Regions from separate parts of the Rhizobium sp. Root491 genome, predicted to be linked through region 2. Evidence: predicted binding sites of a transcription regulator. Region 2 holds the regulator's gene; each other region holds the start of a gene.

Region 1 (2,202 bases), on a different contig from region 2:
TGCAGAGGTGATGGCCTCGCATACACCCGCCATGCGGTCTCCAAAGAAGCTTTCCTGAATGCCTGACAAATTGAACATGTGCGTTCTCCTTCTTGGCTATTACAACGCCCGAATCACGGTTTTGTTCATCTCCGGTTCATCAATTCGTTCATCTTCCATTCATCTTGGCAAATTGGAACCCCCTGCCCGATCACATTTTAGGTGATCGGGAACCATTTCGTGAGGTGAGCATTTCGCGCATGGGAGTGAAATTTGCCGTCAAGGCGCATGAAACAGGGAGGAGAATGACATGCTGATTAACAAAACGGAGCCGTGTCACCACGCCTCGTGGATGAAGCCGGTGGCGATCCACCTGCCGTTATCCGCAGCGGTGGAAATCTACAGCCCTCTGGTGGCGCTGGACATGCTGATGTACCGCTGGCCGGATGAACACGGACCGGAATATGAGGACGCACGCAGGAACTGTCTCGATGCTATCGCTGGAAAATGCGACATCGAAAAAGCGCGGGAATCGTTTCTGGTCGCAAGCAGCCACGCGCATATTCTGAACATCCACTAGGTCGTCACGCGGAAGGCTTTGTGAATATTATCGACTACATATCAATCACTTACGGTGATGACAACCGGATGAGCGGCAAGTCTATCTGCCGTCATCAACATGGCTCCAGAGGTCAAAACAACGGGCAATCCACCTGCGTGGATCGCCCGTTTGATTGAAGCCTGAACTTCGTCCTATTCAAATGGCCGGGTGCACAGGGATCGGGAGGTTGCTGTGAGATACACCGTCTTAATTTTCCCCATGCACCGGCAGTCAATACTCGGATAGATTTCTGTCTTACAATCGGTGTTTCGACGTGACTATTCCTGATAGCGCGACACGCCCGCTTCGTCGTTATGGCATTCAACCAGGCAAACGACCGTCTCCCCTAGCGAAGAGGTAGTCTGCAAAAACCGTTCACGCTTTCTCGGTAACAAACGCGGCATCGACCCGTGCGCCAGGGTCGCATGAACGACCGAAGTCGTATCCTGCCTGCGGAACATGACATGTAACTGTCATGCAAACGTTATAATCCGCAATGACGAATTCCATGGAATCGGTTGGCGGGTAAACCGCTGAAAGCTTGGGAGTGGAACTGGCCAACATGGAAACTGTTTTTGCCCTTTGCGCAATTCTGCTCCTCGCCTTCAATCTTCTCGGCGTCGTTCTGGCAGGCTGGCGGCTGAAAAGATGCGATACGGACAACGCACTTGTCCGGCAGAAACCGCCGGTATCACTGGTGGTGCCGCTGCGCGGCATCGAAACTTTCACGCCGCTGACGCTGTCGCGCGCCTTCCAGCTCAACTGGCCGGACTATGAGCTTCTGTTCTGCGTCGCCGACGAGTTCGATCCCGTGATCGAGGAAGTGCGCAAGGCAAGCGCGGCCTTCCCCGCAGTTTCAGCGCAATTGCTCATCGGCGATGATCGCATCAGCGCCAATCCCAAACTGAACAATTGCGTCAAGGGCTGGCGTGCTGCCCGACACGAATGGGTCATTCTGGCCGATTCCAATGTTTTGATGCCGCAATCCTATATCGAAACCATGATGTCGGCCTGGCGGCCGGATAGCGGACTGGTCTGCTCGCCACCGCTCGGCTCCCGGCCGGATGGCTTTTGGGCGCATGTGGAATGCGCCTTCCTCAACGGCTCGCAAGGCCGCTGGCAATATGCGGCGGAAGCCATCGGCATGGGCTTCGCGCAGGGCAAATCGATGTTGTGGAACAAGCCGTTCCTGGAAGAGCGCGGCGGCATCCGCGCGCTCGCCGCCGAAATCGCCGAAGATGCCGCTTCCACGAAACTGGTCAGAAACGCCGGTCGCAAGGTACACCTGGTGTCGGCCCCGTTCGAGCAGCCGCTCGGACAGCGCCATGCCGGTGAGATCTGGTCGCGGCAGACCCGCTGGGCGCGGCTGCGGCGCGTCACCTTCCCGCAATATTTCGCCCCGGAAATCCTCACCGGCGCGCTTCCCCCGCTCCTCTTCGCGCTCGCTGCCGCCGTTGCCGCGGATGCGAACCTTGCCGTCACCGCGATTGCCGTACTCGCCATCATGTATGGCCCGGAACTGGCGCTCGCAGCTCTCAACCGGTGGCCGGTATCACTCTATACCCTTCCGGCAATGGTCGCGCGGGATGTCATCATGCCATTCGTCTGGGTACGCAGCTGGA
Region 2 (2,202 bases):
CGTCATCGTCACGCACTCCATGCAGCAGGCGGCGCGCGTTTCCCAGCGTACGGCCATGTTCCATCTTGGTCATCTTGTCGAAGAAAACGAAACCGACAAGATGTTCACCAATCCGGACGACCAGCGCACGCAGGACTACATCATGGGCCGCTTCGGCTGATCCCCGGCCGGTGCTTTATCGTAACCGTACAAGACTGGTGCCTCTGCCGTGCCCCGCTGTTGGGCACGCGCATGCAGGCCAAGCCGGAGGAATAGACCATGACACAGACAACGACCCATTCGCATATCCTGTCTGCCTATGACGACGAACTGAAGTTTCTGACGCGCCGCATCGCCGAAATGGGCGGTCTTGCCGAGCAGATGTGCGGTGACGCCGTGCGCGCACTCGTCAATTCCGATGCTGCGCTCGCGCAGAAGGTCATTTCGGACGATACCATTCTCGACCATGCTGAGCGCGAAATCGGCGACAAGGCGATTGTAACCATCGCCAAGCGTCAGCCGATGGCGGCAGACCTTCGCGAGATCATCGGCACCCTGCGTATCGCCGCCGATCTCGAACGCGTCGGCGATCTTGGCAAGAACACGGCCAAGCGCGTTATTGCTGTCGCCGGCACCGGTGTTCCGCGCAAGCTCGCCCGCGGCATCGAGCATCTGTCCGACCTGGCGCTGGTGCAGCTCAAGGAAGTCCTCGACGTCTATTCCACGCGTTCCGCCGAAAAGGCCAATGCGATCCGTGAACGCGACGAGGAAATCGATGCCATGTACACGTCGCTCTTCCGGGAGCTTCTGACCTACATGATGGAAGACCCGCGCAACATCACCACCTGCACGCATCTTCTGTTCTGCGCCAAGAACATCGAGCGTATCGGCGATCATGCGACGAATATCGCAGAGACGATCTATTACATGACCACCGGCAGCCAGCCGGAGGGCGAGCGTCCGAAGGACGACAGTTCCAACACGCTTGGTTCGGTGACCGAGTAACAGACAAGCAGAAGCTTGCGGAGTTCAGCATATGGTGCCCAAGATTGCAGTTGTGGAAGACGAGGAAGCGTTGAGCGTCCTGCTTCGTTACAATCTCGAGGCTGAGGGATACGACGTCGACACGATACCCCGTGGCGATGAGGCGGAAATCAGGCTGCAGGAGCGCATTCCGGATCTTCTTATCCTGGACTGGATGTTGCCCGGTGTCTCCGGTATCGAACTGTGCCGGCGCTTGAGAATGCGGCCGGAAACAGAACGCCTGCCCATCATCATGCTGACGGCGCGTGGCGAAGAGAGCGAACGGGTTCGCGGTCTCGCTACCGGCGCTGACGATTATGTCGTCAAGCCGTTCTCGACGCCGGAACTCATGGCCCGGGTCAAGGCCATGTTGCGCCGGGCCCGTCCGGAGGTTCTGTCGTCGGTGCTCAAATGCGGCGATATCGAACTGGATCGCGAGACCCATCGCGTTCACCGCAAAAGCCGCGAAGTGCGCCTCGGCCCCACGGAATTCCGCTTGCTGGAATTCCTGATGACGTCGCCGGGTCGGGTGTTTTCCCGCTCGCAATTGCTGGATGGCGTCTGGGGTCACGATATCTATGTCGACGAGCGCACTGTCGATGTGCATGTCGGACGTCTGCGCAAGGCCCTGAATTTCTCGCACATGCAGGATGTCATCCGCACGGTGCGTGGTGCGGGATATTCGATGGAAGCCTGAGCGAAGCGGAACCAGATGGTTTCGCTGGCGAAGTAGTGCACCAAAAAATCAGGAAGCCCGAAATCTGAAACGGTTTCGGGCTTTTTCAATATGAATATCCGCCAAACTCGATGCCATTGTCCGTTTTGACCGGAGGAGATCGGCTGCGCGTTGAAATCCGGATTGAAGGGTCACGCCCAATAGTAAGGGGAAAGGGTGTGGCCTGCCATCAAGCCGCCCAGAAAGCGGCTTTATTTTTGTCATAAAAAAACGGGCCCGAAGGCCCGTAATTTTTGAGTGCTGAATGCGTGCCGCAACACTCAAGCCTTGCGGCGCTCGCTCACCGGCTGGTAGGCGAGTTTCGCATGGAACTTGCAATAGGGCGAAGATTCCAGCGCTTCACAACCGCAGAAATGGAAGTCGTCCTTCAGCGGATCGCCAACCGGCCATTTGCAGGTGCGCTCGGTCAGTTCCGTCAGCGTCAGGCGACGGGAAATGGGCGTGACAACGTTCTTGGAAGGAAC
Region 3 (2,202 bases), 240 kb from region 2:
GAACCGGCCAGAACGCCAAGGGCGACTGCCGAAAGAAGGATTTTCTTCAACATGGACTTTCTCCTGTTTCCCGGCGAGCCGGAGTTTGTTGTGAAGTATCGGCCCTTGACGCGGGCGCAAACGATGCTGAGCGGTTCCTCAGAGCCCGGCGAGAGCCAGCGGTTCGGGACCGGCAGATTGCTGAACCGGACGCGCGGCAAGCTGCGCGCCGGGAATATTGATGCTGGTCGAGGTCATGGTCTCGTCGATGCCGGCGCCGTGTGAATCCGTGCCGTAAATCTCGGTGACCGCCGCCGCCGTCAGTTCGGCGGGTGTTCCGTCGAAAACGACTCGACCCTGCGACATGCCGATGATGCGTTCGCAATAATTGCGCGCCGTATCCAGCGTATGCAGATTGGTGATGACGGTGATGCCTTCACGCTCGTTGATGTCGCGCAGGGCGTCCATGACGATCTTGGCGTTCAGGGGATCGAGAGAGGCGATCGGCTCGTCGGCGAGAACCATCTTCGGAGACTGCATTAGTGCCCGGGCAATAGCGACGCGCTGCTGCTGGCCGCCGGAAAGCGTGCCCGCCGCCTGCATGGCCACGTGCTCGATGCCGAGCCGCTCGAGGGCGGCAATCGCCATCAGGCGCTCTTCATCCGTGAAGATGTTGAACAGGCTGAGCACGGTCGAACGGTGGTTCAGGCGGCCGAGCATGACATTGGTGAGCACGTCGAGACGCGGCACCAGATTGAACTGCTGGAAGATCATCGCGCAGTCGCGCTGCCAGTTGCGCAGGGCGGCACCCTTCAGCGAAGAGACTTCCGTGTCGTTGAAGTGAATGGAACCCGAGGAGGGATCGACGAGGCGGTTGATCATGCGCAGCAGCGTTGACTTTCCTGCGCCAGAACGTCCAATCACGCCAACCATCTGGCCTTGCGGAATTTCCACATTCACGGAATCGACCGCAGTGTGGTTGCCGAAACGGCGCGTGACTTGCTTCAGGTGAAAGCTCATTTCCCCGTCCAATCTTCTTCTGATGGGGTTCGACCTAACAGCGGTGCGTGAAGCGTGAATGTCAGTTTGATGAAGAAAATATTACAGAATGCGCAGATAAGGCGTGCGCGTGGTCGCCTGCGAACCTTTTAGTAGTCGTGCCAAGGGCTTGAAGCCCGCGCTGTGTCTCGCAGACATGGTTAGGGAGACCCCGGAGCATGACCCCGGAATCTGCAGTTTCTTCGGTGTGGGCGATTTTACCGGGCGTATTTCGCCACGAAATCCTCGGCGGCGAGGGTGCGGAAATCGTCCAGTGCGCCGCGCAGCGTTGCGTGGTCCCAGTCCCACCATTTGAGATCGTCCATGCGCTGGCCAAGGTCCGCCGGGAAGCGGTTCCTGATCAGCCGGGCGGGTACGCCGCCGACGATGGTATAGGGCGCAACGTCTTTCGACACGACCGCACCGGCCCCGATTACCGCACCGTTTCCGATTGTGACGCCAGGCAGGATGGTCGCGCCATGGCCGATCCAGACATCGTGGCCGATCACCACGCGCTTGGCGCGGCGGGCGGCGAAGAAGTCATTTTCATCATCGGCGTCGTCCCAATAATTGTGGGCACGGTAGGTGAAATGGTGAAGTGTGGCGCGCGACATCGGATGATTGGTCGCGTTGATGCGGACGGATGCGGCGATGTTGACGAATTTGCCGATGGTGGCGCACCAGATCGCACCGTCCTGCATGACATAGGAATAGTCGCCCATCTCCACTTCCTCGATGCGGCAGCGTTCCGAAATTTCGGTATAGCGGCCGATCGATGAATTGGTGACGCGGGCACTTTCGTGGACAACAGGTTCGAGACCGACCTTCACACTCATGCCGCTGCCTTCCGGGGGGAGAATTGCGAGACATCCAGAACGCGATCGGCCACGGCTTCCCGCACTTCCTCGTCATGGAAAATACCGAGCAAGGCGGTCCCTTTGCGCTTCTTTTCCGCGATCATCTCCACGACCACCCGTCGGTTGGCGGCATCCAGGGATGCGGTCGGTTCATCGAGAAGCAGGATCGCGTGATCGGTGATGAAACCGCGTGCGATGTTGACGCGCTGCTGCTCGCCGCCGGAAAAGGTTGCTGGCGGCAGCGACCACAGTTCCCGCGGCAGGTTGAGTTTCGAAAGCAGAACGGCTGCCTGCTCGCGGGCCTCGTCCGCAGCAACCTTGCGCGCAA
Region 4 (2,202 bases), 720 kb from region 2:
ACGCCTATGGCAACCCGCCGGAAAAGGCCGTTTCTCCAGGTGGCATGCCGTGCCGCCATTGCTTTTCCCAGATTAATGAAGGCGAAGGAATGCTGATCCTCGCCTACCGGCCCTTCCCTTCGCTCCAGCCCTATGCGGAAACGGGGCCAGTCTTTCTTCACGCTGAGGCCTGTGAGCACTATCCGCAGACGGATGCCCTTCCCCCGATGCTCAACAGCCCCGATTATATCGTTCGCGGCTATGGCACTGACGACCGCATCGTCTACGGCACCGGCGCGGTGACGGCGACGGACGAAATCCTTTCACGCGCAGCGCATCTTCTGGAGCGGGCAGACGTCGCTTATGTGCATGTGCGCTCCGCCCGCAACAATTGCTACCAGTGCCGTATCGACACAGCATAATCGCGCGATTACTTGCAATTTTAAGCAAACGGCTAAACGGCTCTCAAACTTTCTACGTCATGATGCAAGCATCGGAAACAATTGATTTGAGTAGCGAAATGGCAAACAACCTCAATATGGCGACCCGCACTGCGACCCGTAGCAAGACCCGGATCTACGCGACCGTGCACTATTTCAGCCAGTCGACCCGAGGCCGCGTGGTGGACCTGTCCGCCACCGGCATGGCGCTCGAACTGGACGGACCTTTCGCTGCCGCCAAGGGAAGCCGGGTGAAGGTGCAGAGTGAAGATCTGGGTTTCATCGAGGGTGTCGTGCAATGGCAGCACATGAACCGGCTCGGCCTGCAACTCAAACTTTCCACCAACACGCTGGCACAGCTGTCGTCTTATTTCCGCTTCTTCCACGAAGAAGTAAAACCGACTCTCGCCCGCTAAGCAGATGTTTCCGACAAGGGGAATGCGCAGACCGGACATAGCGCATTCCCGAAGCGGGCCATGCGCGCGCGGCCACCTTGTGGCAAAAAATTTATCAAACGGTTGAAAACTGGCCCGTCCGTCACGGGCTTGTCATTTTGATGATGGACTCCTCGGGGATTGCTTCTACCTTGTCGTTTTCCTGACAGAGCAAGCTTCATACGAAGGAGTTCCCATGTCGTCGCTTCTCGCTCTCCACCCCATCACTCGCCGTTCGCTTCTGGGTGGCATCGCCGCCTCTTCGGCTCTGGTGCTGTTGCATCCCTTCGCCGCGCGCGCCGCAGCCAACCAGGCGCATCTGCGCATCATGGAAACGACTGACATCCACGTTCACGTATTTCCCTATGATTATTACGCCGACAAACCGAACGACACGATGGGTCTGGCGCGCACCGCTTCGATCATCGGCGCCATCCGTGCCGAGGCCGGAAACTCGATGCTGGTGGATAATGGCGACTTCCTGCAGGGTAATCCGCTCGGCGATTACATCGCCTATGAGCGCGGCATGAAGGCCGGCGACAAGCATCCCGTCATCAACGCCATGAATGTCCTTGGCTATGATTGTGGCACGCTTGGCAACCACGAATTCAATTACGGCCTCGACTATATGTCCAATACACTGGCGGGCGCCGGTTTCCCTTATGTCTGCGCCAACCTCACCAAGGGTCAGCTGGCTTCCGATCCCAAGCAGGATGAGCTGTTCTTCAAGCCTTACGTCATCCTCGAGAAACAGATCCGCGATGGTGCAGGCGTAACCAGTCCGGTCAAGGTCGGTATCATCGGTTTCGTGCCGCCGCAGATCATGATGTGGGATTCCAAGAATCTGGAGGGCAAGGCCCAGACGCGCGATATCGTCGAGGCGGCTAAAGCCTGGGTTCCGGTCATGAAGGAAGAAGGTGCCGATATCGTCATCGCGCTTTCCCATTCCGGCATCGATGGCAAGGGCCAGACCGATCGCATGGAAAACGCCTCGCTTTATCTGGCGGGCGTGGAAGGTATTGACGCCATCTTCACTGGTCACCAGCATCTGGTCTTCCCCGGTCCAAAGACATGGGACGGCATCGAGGGTGCGGATGCGGTCAAGGGTACGCTGATGGGCAAGCCGGCCGTGATGGCCGGTTTCTGGGGCTCGCATATGGGCCTCATTGACCTTCTGCTCGAAAAGGACGGCAAAAGCTGGAAGATCGTCGATTTCACCTCCGAGGCCCGGCCGATCTACCACCGCGACGACAATCGCAAGGTCGTTGCAGATGTCACGGACAAACCGGAGGTCATAGCCGCCGCCAAGGCAGATCACGAAGCGGCGCTCGCCTATGTGCGTCGCCCGG

What was found. Region 2 encodes PhoB, which activates phosphate uptake and scavenging genes when phosphate is short. Its sites were predicted from a motif close to TGTCATNNANCTGTCAT; they were not measured.
Region 1: ASD46_RS20110 (ceramide glucosyltransferase) is a predicted target of PhoB. The motif match lies at 1,041-1,057, and genes of this name have one in related genera.
Region 3: phnC (phosphonate ABC transporter ATP-binding protein) is a predicted target of PhoB. The motif match lies at 1,058-1,074, and genes of this name have one in related genera.
Region 4: ASD46_RS01460 (bifunctional 2',3'-cyclic-nucleotide 2'-phosphodiesterase/3'-nucleotidase) is a predicted target of PhoB. The motif match lies at 955-971, and genes of this name have one in related genera.

The regions. Positions count from the first base shown of each region.
Region 1 covers NZ_LMFF01000016.1:333,840-336,041, forward strand. Annotated here, with positions in the region: gene ASD46_RS20100 (BON domain-containing protein) at 1-78, opposite strand, end outside; gene ASD46_RS20105 (DUF982 domain-containing protein) at 290-559, shown strand; gene ASD46_RS20110 (ceramide glucosyltransferase) at 1,143-2,202, shown strand, end outside.
Region 2 covers NZ_LMFF01000001.1:1,006,288-1,008,489, reverse strand. Annotated here, with positions in the region: gene pstB (phosphate ABC transporter ATP-binding protein PstB) at 1-160, shown strand, start outside; gene phoU (phosphate signaling complex protein PhoU) at 259-984, shown strand; gene phoB (phosphate regulon transcriptional regulator PhoB) at 1,016-1,699, shown strand; gene ASD46_RS04995 (GcrA family cell cycle regulator) at 1,999-2,202, opposite strand, start outside.
Region 3 covers NZ_LMFF01000001.1:1,245,862-1,248,063, reverse strand. Annotated here, with positions in the region: gene phnD (phosphonate ABC transporter substrate-binding protein) at 1-53, opposite strand, end outside; gene phnC (phosphonate ABC transporter ATP-binding protein) at 139-999, opposite strand; gene ASD46_RS06210 (DapH/DapD/GlmU-related protein) at 1,236-1,853, opposite strand; gene phnL (phosphonate C-P lyase system protein PhnL) at 1,850-2,202, opposite strand, start outside.
Region 4 covers NZ_LMFF01000001.1:282,131-284,332, forward strand. Annotated here, with positions in the region: gene ASD46_RS01450 (DUF1203 domain-containing protein) at 1-401, shown strand, start outside; gene ASD46_RS01455 (PilZ domain-containing protein) at 500-835, shown strand; gene ASD46_RS01460 (bifunctional 2',3'-cyclic-nucleotide 2'-phosphodiesterase/3'-nucleotidase) at 1,050-2,202, shown strand, end outside.